Cryptosporangium arvum DSM 44712: one gene and its partner. The protein of the gene in region 2 interacts with the protein of the main gene of each other region in a pairwise test. Links are inferred from orthologs where the notes say so. Each region holds a gene or a part of one and is shown on either strand. Other genes may lie near its edges.

Region 1 (5,304 bases), 5.3 Mb from region 2 along the record:
GATCCTGGGCGCGCTGCTGATCGTCCCCGGGCTGCGGCGAGCGCCGTCCGCGGCTGCCGCGCCGGTTCCGGCGCCGCCGTCCAACGCCTACCGCGGCGGTGCGGCGGCCCGCTGGCCCTACGCGCTGCTGGCCGGCGTCGGCGTGGTGCTGTTGCAGCTGGCCGGGGAGCGGCTGGACCTCGTCGCGATCCCGGTCGCGCTGGTCGGCCTGGTGTCGGTCGTGGTGGCCGTGCGGCGGCTGCTGCCGGTGGGAGTGGCGTCCGCGGCCGCCGGGCTGCCGGCCGTGGTGCTGATGCGTGGGCTGGCGGCCGGTTCGTTCTTCGCGGTGGACACGTTGGTGCCGCTGACGCTCAGCTCGGTGCACGGCTGGAGCGCGGTCGCCGCCGGTCTTCCGCTGACGTTCGGCGCGCTCGGCTGGTCGGGCGCGTCCTGGTTGCAGGGGCGCTACCCGAACCTGCCGCGCTCGGTGGCGGTCGGGACCGGCATGGTCGCCGTCGGCATCGCGAGCTCGTCGATGGCGGTCGTGGCCTGGGTGCCGGGCTCGGCGTGGGTGGCGTTCCCGGCCTGGATCTTCGGGGGGATCGGCATGGGGTTGGTGATGCCGTCGCTGTCGGTGCTGCTGCTGGAGAACTCCACCGACGCCGACCGCGGCCGCAACAGCGCCAGCCTGCAGATCTCCGACGCGCTGACCAGCTCGCTGACGATCGGCTTCGGTGGTGTGCTGGTGGCCGCCGCGACCGCGGGTGCGTTCGGGATGTCGACCGCGATCGGTGCGATCGACGTCGCGATGGTGGGCATCGCCGTCGTCGGTGTTCTGGTCGCGCCGCGCCTGCGCCTGCGGTCCGCGCCGTGACGTCCCGGGTGGCCCCGGCGCTCCGGTCGCGCCGGATAGGCTGAACGCCGTCATGGTGTACCTCGATCACGCGGCGACCACGCCGATGCTGCCGGAGGCGGTCGCCGCGCTCACCGGTGCGCTGGGCGCTGTCGGCAACCCGTCCTCGCTGCACGCGGCGGGGCGCCGGGCCCGTCGCGCGGTCGAGGAGGCCCGGGAGCGGCTCGCGGCCGCGCTGGGTGCCCGCCCGTCCGAGGTGCTGTTCACCGGCGGCGGCACCGAAAGTGACAATCTTGCTGTCAAGGGCATCTTCTGGGCGCGTCGCGACGCCGATCCGCGTCGCACGGTCGTCCTGACCTCCGCGGTCGAACACCACGCGGTGCTCGACGCCGTCGAGTGGCTGGCCCAGCACGAGGGCGCCACGGCCGAGTTCCTCCCGGTGGACGACGCCGGCTGCGTGGCCCCGTCGGTGCTGGCCGAGGCCCTCGAGCGGCACGGCGACACGGTCGCGCTGGTCAGCGTCATGTGGGCGAACAACGAGGTCGGCACCGTGCAGCCGATCACCGAGCTGGCAGCGATCAGCCGGGCCGCCGGCGTACCGTTCCACAGCGACGCGGTGCAGGCCGTCGGCCAGGTGCCGGTCGACTTCGGTACGTCCGGAGTGGACGCGTTGACGCTCACCGGGCACAAGGTCGGCGGTCCGCTCGGCGTCGGGGCCCTGCTGCTCGGCCGGGACGTGCCGTGCGTGCCGCTGCTGCACGGCGGCGGCCAGGAGCGGGACGTGCGGTCCGGCACGCTCGATACGCCGGCGATCGTCGCGTTCGCGGTGGCGGTGGAGTCCGTGACGAAGGCCCGGGCGTCCTACGCGGCGCGGGTGGCCTCACTCCGGGACTCGCTCGTGTCCCGGCTGCTCGAGGAAGTGCCCGACGCGGTGCTGAACGGACCTGCGTCCGGGCCCTCGCGCCTGCCCGGCAACGCGCACTTCTCGTTCCCCGGCTGCGAGGGCGATGCGCTGCTGATGCTGCTGGACGCGCGCGGCATCGAGTGCTCGACCGGGTCGGCGTGCTCGGCCGGTGTGGCGCAACCCAGCCACGTGCTCGTCGCGATGGGGTCGGGGGTCGAGCGGGCGCGCGGCTCGTTGCGGTTCTCGCTGGGGCACACGTCGACGAGCGAGGACGTGGACGCGCTGGTCAGCGCAATCGGCGGAGTCGTGGAGCGCGCTCGTCGCGCCGGCGCCGTCCGCAAGGCCTGAACCTCGCGCGGTTGCCGTTCGCTGTCGGCGGAGTGCGCTTATCTCATATCAGAGATACCGTTCTTGATATGAGCGAGGAGTTGCCCCGGCTGCCGGGGTTCCGGGAGGCGGCGCTGCGGCGTCGGCGCGAGACGGTGAGCGCGCTCGCTGACCACCGCCGCGCCGCGGGGCTCTCGCAGACCGAGATCGCCGCACGCATGGGCACCTCCCAGTCGACGGTCGCGCGGCTGGAGGCCGGTGACGTCGACCCGCGGATGTCGACGCTCGAGCGCTACGCCGAAGCTCTCGGCGGCCGCCTGGATGTCGCGCTCCGGTTCGATGCGCCCGGTCTGCCGTATCTGCGCCCGGCGGCGAATCCGGTCGCGTATCCGGTTGCGCCGGAGCGGGGTTCGCCGGTGCCGGGTGTGCCGGTGCCGGGTGTGCCGGTGCCGGGTGTGCCGGGACCGGGTGTGCCGGGACCGGGTGTGCCGGGACCGGGTGTGCCGCTGCGGCCGGCGGCGCGGCTGGGTTCGGAGCCGGACGACCCCGCGCCGACATCGCCCGCTCCGGAGCGTCCGTATGCAGCACCGGTGCCCCCGCCCGGGGGCGACCGACCCGCACGTCCTTCACGACGGTGGTGATTCGTATGTCGTCCGCAACCTGGTTTCCGCCCGAACGACCCCGGCCCTGGGAGCCGGGCAACCCCGAGTGGCGCCCGCCGAACTGGCAGCCGCCGCAGCCGCCGTCCCCGGAGCCGCCGCGGCCGACCTTCCCGCCGATGCCTCCGTCCGCGCCGCCGCAGCCGCCGGCCGAGGACGTCCGTGAGCTCTGGGAGGACCGGCTCCTCGATCAACGCATCGTGCAGATCAACGGCCCGATCGATGCCGACGTCGCGAGCCGGGTCGCGAGCCGGCTGCTGCTGCTCGACACCCGCACCCAGCGACCGGTGGCGCTGCGCCTGAACAGCGGAAACGCTGATCTCACCGCGGTCTGGACACTGGTGGACACGCTGGACGCACTCGTCGTCCCGGTACACGCGCTGGTGGTCGGCGAGCTCGGTGGCGGCAGCCTGGCCCTGCTCACCGCGGTCGCCGAGCGCTACGCCCACCCGCACGCGCGGTTCCGCCTCGCGGACCCGTCGCTGCCGAACATCACCGGCACCGCGGGAGAACTCGCCGGTGAGGCCGCGGCCAATCAGAAGCTGGTCGACTCGCTCCACGCCCGGGTGGCCGAACTCACCGGCAAGCCCCTGGACGACGTGGTCGGCGACTTCCGCCGGGGACGGTTCCTCACCGCGGACGACGCGGTGGAGTACGGGCTCGTCACCGATGTCCGGCCCCGGTCGGTCCGGCCCGACTGAGCGGTCCGCCGCCCCCGGTACGCTCGTATCGAGCAACCAATTCGGAGGAGCGGTAGCGATGCGTGTCCTGGCGGCGATGTCCGGCGGAGTCGACTCCGCGGTGGCGGCTGCCCGCGCGGCCGAGGCCGGTCACGACGTCACCGGCGTCCACCTGGCGCTCTCGCCGTCGCCGCAGCAGCACCGGCTCGGCGCCCGTGGCTGCTGCACGGTCGAAGACTCCCGGGACGCCGCCCGCGCGGCCGACGTCATCGGTATCCCGTTCTACGTCTGGGCGATGGCCGACGAGTTCGGCCGCGACGTCGTCGACGACTTCGTGGCCGAGTACGCGGCCGGGCGCACGCCGAACCCGTGTCTGCGGTGCAACGAGAAGATCAAGTTCGAAGCCGTGCTCGACCGGGCGCTGGCCCTCGGCTTCGACGCCGTGGTGACCGGCCACCACGCCCGGTTGAGCGGGCTCGAGCTGCGGCGCTCGGTCGATTTCGGCAAGGACCAGTCCTACGTCCTCGCGGTGCTGCGGCCCGACCAGCTCGCCCACGCGATGTTCCCGCTCGGCGACTCGACGAAGGCGGAGGTCCGGCTCGAGGCCGCCCGCCGCGGGCTCGGCGTCGCGGAGAAGCCCGATTCGCACGACATCTGCTTCATCCCCGACGGCGACACGGCCGGCTTCCTCCGCAAGTCGCTGGGGGAGGCCCCCGGTGACATCGTCGACGCGGAGACCGGTGAGGTGCTCGGCAGTCACGAGGGTGCCTACGCGTACACGATCGGCCAGCGCCGTGGCCTCAAGCTGGGCCGGCCGGCCGCCGACGGCAAGCCCCGCTACGTCCTCGACATCTCGCCGGTCGAGAACACCGTCCGCGTCGGCCCGGCCGAGGCGCTCGACGTCGACGAGGTCGTCGGTGTGCGCCCGGTCTGGACGAACGGCGAGCGCACCGAGCCGTTCGAGTGCGTCGCTCAGCTGCGGGCCCACGGCCAGACCTTCCCGGCCACCGCGGTCCCCGACGGCGGGCGCTGGGTCGTCCGGCTGCACACGCCCGCGCGGGGCGTCGCGGCCGGCCAGGCCGTCGTGCTGTACGAGGGCGACGTGGTGATCGGCTCGGCCACGATCGACTCCGCCCGGAAGGCCGTCGCCACTCCGGCTTGACCGGTTCCGACGTTCACAGGATCCGCTCAGCGGATTCACCGGAGCACATCAGGGCGGCCGCCGATCGTCGAGGCATGACCGCCACCCTCTCCCGGCCCGAACCGCTACGCGCCGTCCGGCCTGCGGGCCGGACGTTTCCGGCCCGCCGGCTCTCGGTGCTCGTGCTGCTGCTCGGCACGGCCGTGCTCTACCTCTGGAACCTCTCCGCGTCCGGCTATGCCAACGAGTTCTACGCCGCCGCGGTGCAGGCCGGTACGCGGAGCTGGAAGGCCCTGTTGTTCGGCTCGTTGGACAGCGCGAACTACATCACGGTCGACAAGCCGCCCGCCTCCCTCTGGGTGATGGGCCTGTCCGGCCGGCTGTTCGGCTTCAACAGCTGGAGCATGCTCGTGCCGCAGGCCCTGATGGGCGTCGCCGCGGTGGGGCTCCTCTACGCCGCCGTGAAACGGTGGTTCGGCCACGCGGCCGGCCTCTTCGCCGGGGCCGCGCTGGCGCTCACACCGGTCGCCGTGCTGATGTTCCGCTTCAACAACCCGGACGCTCTGCTGACGCTGCTGCTGGTGGCCGGTGGCTACGCCATGGTGCGTGCGGTGGAGTCCGGACGCACGGGCTGGCTGCTGTTGGCCGGGTCGGCGCTGGGCTTCGGTTTCCTCACCAAGATGCTCCAAGCGTTCCTCGTCCTGCCGGCCTTCGCGCTGGTGTACCTGGTGGCCGGCCCGCCCCGACTGCGTCGCCGCATC
Region 2 (7,597 bases):
TCTCCGACACCCACGAGCACGCCTCGACCACCGACGGGGTCGTCCTCACCGACGGCGCCGCCAGCAAGGTCAAGGCCCTGCTCGACCAGGAGGGCCGGGACGACCTGCGCCTGCGCATCGCCGTCCAGCCCGGCGGTTGTTCCGGCCTCCGGTACCAGCTTTTCTTCGACGAGCGCTCGCTCGACGGTGACACGATTCTCGACTTCAGTGGTGTCGAGGTCGCGGTGGACCGGATGAGCAAGCCCTACCTGGGCGGGGCGACGATCGACTTCGTCGACACGATCGAGAAGCAGGGCTTCACGATCGACAACCCCAACGCGACCGGGTCCTGCGCCTGCGGCGACTCGTTCCACTGAGTATCTAGCTTTTCGCGGCGGCGCTCACCAGTGGTGGGCGCCGTTTCGTGTGCATTAGGCTGTTCGCCGTTTGCGTTTTCCGGGTAATCCCGGTGCCCTCGCTGTTTACCCCGGATGGAGACAACCCCGGATGAAAATCGCCGTCACCGGGTCGATCGCGACCGATCATCTGATGCACTTCCCGGGTCGGTTCGCCACCCAGCTGATGCCCGATCAGCTCGACCGCGTCTCGCTGTCTTTCCTGGTCGACGACCTGGTCGTCCGGCGGGGCGGGGTGGCTGCCAACATCGCGTTCGGGATGGGGCAGCTCGGGCTGCGCGGCATCCTGGTCGGCGCGGTCGGCAACGACTTCGCCGACTACCGCTCCTGGCTGGAGCGCCACGGTGTCGACTGCGACTCCGTGCACGTCTCCGAGTACGCGCACACGTCTCGCTTCGTCTGCACCACCGACGACGACATGTGCCAGATCGCGTCGTTCTACGCGGGCGCGATGAGCGAGGCACGCAACATCGAGCTCGGGCCGATCGACGAGCGCGTCGGAGGGCTCGACCTGGTGCTGATCGGCGCCAACGACCCGGAGGCCATGGTCCGCCACACGGCCGAGTGCCGGCAGCGGGGGCTGCGCTTCGCCGCCGACCCGTCGCAGCAGCTCGCCCGCATGACCGGCGACCAGACGCGTCAGCTCATCGACGGCGCCGCGTTCCTGTTCACCAACGAGTACGAGAAGACGCTCCTGGAGAACAAGACCGGTTACTCCGAGGACGAGCTGCTCGACCGGGTCGAGATCCGGGTCACCACGCTCGGCAAGGACGGCGTCGAGATCGTCGGCCGGGGCATCGAGCGGATCCACGTGGAGTGCGCCACCGAGGCGGCGAAGGCCGACCCGACCGGCGTCGGCGACGGGTTCCGCGCCGGGTTCCTCACCGCGCTGTCGTGGGGGCTGGAGCTGCGGCGGGCGGCCGAGGTGGGCAACCTGCTCGCCACCTACGTGCTCGAGACCGTCGGTACGCAGGAGTACTCGGTCGACACGACCGAGTTCGTTAAGCGCCTCGGCGGCGACTACGGCGACCTCGCCGCCGAGCAGGTCGCCTCGTACCTCTAGTCGGCGGCCCGCTGAGAACGACGCTGCCGAGCGGGCAGCGTCGCCCTCAGCGGGCTCCAGGTCAGAGCAACAACTACTGCACCCGGCGGACGTCGTGAGCCGTGCCGTCGGAGCCCAGGTACTCGTGCGACTTCAAGCGGCACCAGGCCGGGACGTCGTTCCGGGCGGCCGGATCGTCGGCGAGGACACGGACGACCCCGCCGACCTCCACCTCGCCGATGCGCCTGGCCAGGTGGATCACCGGGAGCGGGCAGCGCAGGCCCAGGCAGTCGAGAATGAGATCCGGCGTCACAGCCCGGTCACCCCCGCGGTGGCGCGCAGCTCGGCGACGATCGCCGGCAGTTCGGTGAGGAACCGCTCCACCTCGGCCCCGGTGGTGCCGGAGTGCAGCGACACCCGCACGTTGCCGTGGCTGAGCACGCCCATCGCCTCGAGCACGTGCGACGGGGAGAGCGTCGAGGACGTGCACGACGACCCGGACGACACCGCGAACCCCCGCGCGTCCAGCGCGTGCAGCAGCGCCTCACCGTCCACGTAGAGGCACGAGAACGTGACCAGGTTCGGCAGCCGGTCGACCGGGTCACCCACCACCTCGACGTCCGGCACGGTGGCCGCCACCCGTTCCCGGATGCGATCGACGAGCGGGCCGAGCCGTGCGGCCTCGGCGGCGGCGTCGGCGTGGACCGCGCGCAGCGAGGCGGCGGCCGCGACGATCGCCGGCAGGTTCGACGCCCCCGCGAAACGGCCGCGCTCCCGTTCGTCGGCGGGGTACGGCGTGGTCCAGCGCGTGCCGGTACGCACGACGAGGACGCCCACCCCGGCCGGGCCGCCCCACTTCCGCGCGCTCCCGGACATCAACGACCAGCCGCCCGGCACCGGCGCCCGGCCCAGCGTCTGAGCGGCGTCCACGAAGAGGGGAACGCCCGCCGAGGCGCACGCCGCCGCGACCTCGGAGACCGGTTGCGCGGTGCCGACCTCGTGGTTCGCGCTCATCAGCGCGGCCAGCGCGACCCCGGGCGCGCGGACCGCTTCGGCGAAGGCCGACGTGGACACTCGGCCCGCGCGGTCCACTCCCACCGGTACGGACGTACCGGTCGTTCCCGCGGCCTGCTGGGCCGCGTCGTGCTGTTCGGCCGCGTGGAGCACGGCCGAGTGCTCGACCGCCGAGTGGACGAACACCGAGCCGGCCCGGCGCCGCCCGGCCAGCCCGCCGAGCACGGCGAGGTGAGCGGCCACCGTGCCGTTCGCGCAGAACGTGACCTCGTCCGGGCGCGCGCCGATCACCTCGGCGACCACGGCCCTGGCGGCGTCGAGCAGTTGCCCGGCCCGCCTGGCCTCGGTGTACAGGCGGGCCGGATCGGCCCAGCCGTCCTCGAGCGCGGCCGCGAGCGCCTGTTTGGCCACCGGGTGGAGAGGCACGGCCGTGGCAGCGTCGAAGTACGTCCGTATTGGTGGTACCGGCTGGTCGGACACGGATCGAAACGCTACCCCCGGCGCGTCGGCGACCCCTGCGGGTCCGCGTCTCGGGGGTCCAGTAGTCTACGTTCGGTCGAAGGGATTGAGACCCGACTCAAGCAGGTCGTCGGGCGCCGATGAGGAGGGCGACTGGTGGGGGCAAACCCGTCAGCGAGTGCCGAGCGTCGTAGTCGGCGTTCTCGGGCCGGGCGCATCGTCGCTGTCACCGGCATTGCCGGGGCGTCGGCGCTGCTGCTGTCCGGCTGCTCCACCGAGGAAGTGCTCCGGTTCGGGTGGCCCAAGGGCATCACCCCACAGGCCGAGCAGATGATGGACCTCTGGACCGGCTCGGTCATCGCCGCGCTCGCCGTCGGAGTGTTCGTCTGGGGCCTGATCTTCTGGGCGGTCATCCGCTACCGCAAGAAGAGCGACGAACTGCCGGTGCAGACGCGGTTCAACCTGCCGATCGAGATCCTGTACACGGCGGTCCCGTTCCTGATCATCGCGGTGCTCTTCTACTACACCGCGATCGTCCAGACGTACGTGGACAAGCAGAAGGCCAACCCGGACGTCACGGTCTCGGTCGTCGCTTTCAAGTGGAACTGGCAGTTCCTCTACCCGGAGGAGCTCGACACCGATCGGCAGCCGATCGGCACCGTCGGGTCCACCGAGGAGATCCCGGTGCTGGTCGTGCCGACCGGCCAGCGGATCCGGTTCGTCGAGACGTCGAACGACGTCATCCACTCCTTCTGGGTGCCGGCGCTGCTGTTCAAGCGCGACGTGGTCCCGGGGCGGACGAACTCGTTCGAAGCGACGATCAACTCCGGTGAAGAGGGTGCGTACGTCGGCCGGTGCGCCGAGCTGTGCGGCACCTACCACGCCAACATGAACTTCGAGCTCCGGGCGGTCACGCCGGAGAAGTTCGACCAGTTCATCGAAGCGAAGAAGACCGGGGCGTCGACCCACGACGCGTTGCAGCAGATCGGTGAGTCGCCCGTCGCCACCACGACGACGCCGTTCAACACCGACCGCACCGCGCGTCAGCCGAGCTAGGAGAAGCGGCAATGAAGAGCGAATCCAGGATCTTCAACCTGCTCGCCCTGTTCCTGTTCGCGATGGCGGCGGTGTACGGCGTCTGGACGTCGAAGATCGACGAGGGCACCGAGTGGGTCGGCGTGGTCGCGCTGATCCTGTCGGGTCTGCTGTGCGGCATGTGTGGTCAGTTCTTCTCGCTCGTCGCCCGGCGCATCGAGCCCCGGCCGGAGGACCGGTCGGACGCGGAGATCTCCGAGGGCGCCGGTGACCTGGGCTTCTTCAGCCCGGGCAGCTACTGGCCGTTCGGCATCGCGGTGGCCGCGAGCATCGCCGGCCTGGGTGTCGCGTACTGGTTCCCGTGGCTGATCGCCCTCGGCGTCATCGCGGTCCTGTTCGCCGTGACGGGCCTGCTTTTCGAGTACTACACCCGCACGGGCGAGCACTGATCGAGCGCTAGCGAGAAAGCCGGCCCCCCCGCAGGGGGGCCGGCTTTTTTTGTTCGAACGTGGAGCCCGCTCAGGGCGACGCGGGCAGCCGAGCGCGCCGACGACGTGACCTTTGGCCTGCTGTCCGGCGTCGGCGCGCTCGCCTGTCAGCGTCGTCCTGAGCGGGCCGCCCTCAGGCAGCGTGTTGGGCGGCCCAGGCGAGTTCGGCGGCGGAGCGGACGACCGCTTGCTGGTCGGGGGTGAGGTAGGGCTCGACGACCGGAGCGAGCTGGGCGTAGAGGCCCAGTGCGGCTCGGCAGGAGTCGGGGAGCTGCTCGCCCCGCAGCCCCAGGGCGGCGTCCTGCGAGCGGCGCCACGACGGCCCCATGGCGTCGGCGACCAGGTCGAACAGCCGGTGCTCGCTGTCGTACAGGATCCGGTGGTGCACGGCGGCGACCACGGGTAAGCGGGTGGCCAGGCGGTTGCGCGTCACGGCGGCGGACGTGCGCCGCCCCGCGGCCAGCGAACCCACCAGGCGTTGCACGACCTCGGCCCGCCCGGTCATCTGCCCGGCGATCCAGGCCCGGCGGGGCCCCTCGATGTCCGACCAGCGCCACGCCCCGGCCTCGGCGACGAGTTCGTTCGCGGTGCCCTCGGCGTCGTGCAGGATCACCGCGCCGCGCCAGCCGGGAACCGTGCTCCCGGCGAGCTTGGGATCGGCGAACGAGACCCGCACCGCATCTCCGGTACGCCAGGACACCGACATGAGCAGGCCACCGAGCTGCCGGTGGGTGTACTCCGGCCCGCTCCCCAGCGCCACCAGATCGACGTCGCTGTGCTCGTGGGCATCGCCGCGGCTCTGGCTACCGAGCAGCACGACGCCGGAGGTTCCGGCAGCAACGAGCTCTGCGACGGTCGCCGCCACCGCGGCGGCAACCCGCGGGGGGAGAGGGGGCGGCACGGGCTAAGTGTCCCATCGGGTCCGGTCTGACGGAACGTTTCGTCAGCATTTCTTCACGCACTGTTGTCTCGTGGCCGTGTGCTGTTCGCACGCGGCTCACCTGCGGCAACGGTAAACCGAGCCGGTTGCCGCAGCGAGCGCGTGCAAACGTTGTGTTGGTCACGCGAGGGCGCTCAGCCCTGGGTGGCGACGGCGATCCAGCGGTCCAGCGCGGTGCCGGCGGAGCCGGAGTCGATCGACGTGGCGGCCTTCTCCAGACCGGCCCGCAGCGAGGCCTCCAGGCCCCCGGAGAAGCCGTCGTAGGCCGCGATACCGGCGGCGGCGTTGAGGACGACAGCGTCGCGTACCGGGCCGCGGTCGCCGGCCAGGACGGATCGGGCGACCTTCGCGTTGAACGCCGCGTCGGCGCCCCGGAGGTCCTCCCGGGCGGCCCGTGGGATCCCGAGGTCGGCGGCGTCCAGCACGGTCTCGGTGACCGAACCGTCGGCGACGACCCAGAGCCGGGTCGGCGCGGTGGTGGTGAACTCGTCCAGGCCGTCCTCGCCCCGCATCACCACGGCGGAGGCGCCCCGCTGCGCGAAGACCTCGGCCATCACCGGAGCCATCCGCAGGTTCGCGCAGCCCACCGCGCTGGCCCGGACCCGGCCGGGGTTGGTGAGCGGCCCGAGGAAGTTGAAGAACGTCGGGACGCCCATCTCTTTCCGCGGGACGCCGGCGTGGCGCATCCCGGGGTGGTAGATCGGCGCGAAGCAGAACGCGATCCCGGCCTCGCGGACGCACACCGACGCCAGCTCAGGCGTCATCGAGATCGGGACGCCGAGGTACTCCAGCAGGTCGGCGGCGCCGGTGCTGCTGGAAGCGGCCCGGTTGCCGTGCTTCACGACGGGAATGCCGGCGCCGGCCACCACGATCGCGGCCATCGTCGAGATGTTGACGGTGTGGGCCTGGTCCCCGCCGGTACCGACGATGTCGACCGCGTCCGGCGAGACGTCGATCGGCGTCGCGGCCGCGAGCATTCCCGCGACCAGCCCGCTGATCTCCGCCGCGGTCTCACCCTTCGAGCGCAGCGCCATCGCGAACGCGGCGATCTGGACCGGGGTGGCGTCGCCGGCCATGATCCTGGACATCGCCCAGCTGGTCTGCTCGGGCGCCAGCGCCTCGCGGGCCAGCAGCGTGTTGAGCAGCGAAGGCCAGGTGTGGTTCATCGTGCGACGACGCCCAGCTGTGTGCGCAACACGTCGGCGACGGTGGTGGCCGCGGAGACCGGGTCGAGCGGGTGGGAGAGCACCGCGTCGGCCTCCGACCAGGTCGCGAGCCAGCGGTCGACCTTGCGCGCCAGCACGATACCCACCGGCGGGCAGTCGTCGATCTCGTGCTTGAGCTGGCGGGAGATGCCCATGCCCCCGGTCGGCCACGCCTCGGCGTCGAGCAGGAGGAGGTCGAGCCCACCGGCGTCGGCCAGGCGGACGACCTCGTCGCCCCTGCTCGCCTCGACCCAGGTGATCGGACCGATGTCGGCCGCGGGCCGGCGCCCGACGGCCATCCGGATCCGCTCCCGGACGGCCGCGTCGTCGCTGTAGACGAGAACGGTGGCGGGCGAGGCGTTCGTCATGGTGGGGCTCCCGACGGGCGACGGCTGCGGGGGACGTTGTGAGCGGATCCTAGCGCTGGTCGGTGACCGGCCTGCCCGCCAGCCGGGCGAGGTGCGCGTTGTACGCCTCCAGCGCGTTGTCCTCACCCGTGGTGCGGTCGAGCTGGCGGTCGATGCGTGCCGCGGTGCGCTCGTCCGAGCGGATCCACTGGGTGACGAACGCGGCCAGCATGAGCAGGCTGATCAGGTCGCCGGAGGCCCACAGCAGGCCACCGCCGACCTGCTGATCCATCTCGGGGGAGATCCAGCTCAGGTTCAGGCCCTCGTAGTACGCGGTGGCGATCCGGCCGGCCATCTGCATGATGATCACGCCGAGCACCGCGTGCAGCGGCATCGAGATGATCATCATCAGCGCCCGCGCGGGGTAGGGCCACCGGCCGGGCAGCGGGTCCAGGCCGATCAGCGGCCAGAAGAACAGCGAACCGACGACCATGAAGTGCACGTGCGTGAACTCGTGCAGCCAGGTGCTGGTCAGCGTCGCCGGGTACCAGCCGGAGAGGTACAGCGCGTACGGCGTCGCGATGAAGAACGTGAACGCGATCAGCGGGTGGCTGATGAGCCGGAAGTAGCGGCTGTGGAGGAACTTGAGCAGCCAGCTCTTCGGCTTCGCCG

Evidence for each region. The genes of interacting proteins can lie anywhere in the genome.
Region 1: the proteins of CRYAR_RS09565 (region 2) and CRYAR_RS33610 interact in binary tests that used the Escherichia coli proteins (3 or more experiments, as listed by UniProt). The link is inferred for Cryptosporangium arvum DSM 44712 from one-to-one orthologs.

What each region holds. Positions count from the first base shown.
Region 1 is NZ_KK073874.1:7,343,126-7,348,429, reverse strand. The notes cover bases 1-2,994. They hold CRYAR_RS33610 (cysteine desulfurase family protein), read left to right. Parts: upstream 1-905; coding sequence 906-2,084; downstream 2,085-2,994. Other genes in these bases: CRYAR_RS33600 (ATP-dependent Clp protease proteolytic subunit), read left to right, coding at 2,842-2,994; CRYAR_RS49230 (helix-turn-helix domain-containing protein), read left to right, coding at 2,153-2,704; CRYAR_RS33615 (MFS transporter), read left to right, coding at 1-853. In the rest of the region: more of CRYAR_RS33600, read left to right, coding at 2,995-3,423; tRNA 2-thiouridine(34) synthase MnmA, read left to right, coding at 3,482-4,564; CRYAR_RS33590 (glycosyltransferase family 39 protein), read left to right, coding at 4,639-5,304. UniProt on the Escherichia coli protein: Master enzyme that delivers sulfur to a number of partners involved in Fe-S cluster assembly, tRNA modification or cofactor biosynthesis. Catalyzes the removal of elemental sulfur from cysteine to produce alanine.
Region 2 is NZ_KK073874.1:2,057,373-2,064,969, forward strand. Bases 142-3,117 are described here. They hold CRYAR_RS09565 (sulfurtransferase TusA family protein), read right to left. Parts: upstream 1,751-3,117; coding sequence 1,532-1,750; downstream 142-1,531. Other genes in these bases: CRYAR_RS09555 (HesB/IscA family protein), read left to right, coding at 142-356; CRYAR_RS09560 (carbohydrate kinase family protein), read left to right, coding at 487-1,458; CRYAR_RS09570 (cysteine desulfurase family protein), read right to left, coding at 1,747-2,931; ctaC (aa3-type cytochrome oxidase subunit II), read left to right, coding at 3,067-3,117. Also shown: more of CRYAR_RS09555, read left to right, coding at 1-141; more of ctaC, read left to right, coding at 3,118-3,966; CRYAR_RS09580 (cytochrome c oxidase subunit 4), read left to right, coding at 3,978-4,394; CRYAR_RS09585 (nucleotidyltransferase domain-containing protein), read right to left, coding at 4,567-5,334; trpD (anthranilate phosphoribosyltransferase), read right to left, coding at 5,508-6,539; CRYAR_RS09595 (hypothetical protein), read right to left, coding at 6,536-6,946; CRYAR_RS09600 (cytochrome c oxidase assembly protein), read right to left, coding at 6,996-7,597. UniProt on the Escherichia coli protein: Sulfur carrier protein involved in sulfur trafficking in the cell. Part of a sulfur-relay system required for 2-thiolation during synthesis of 2-thiouridine of the modified wobble base 5-methylaminomethyl-2-thiouridine (mnm(5)s(2)U) in tRNA.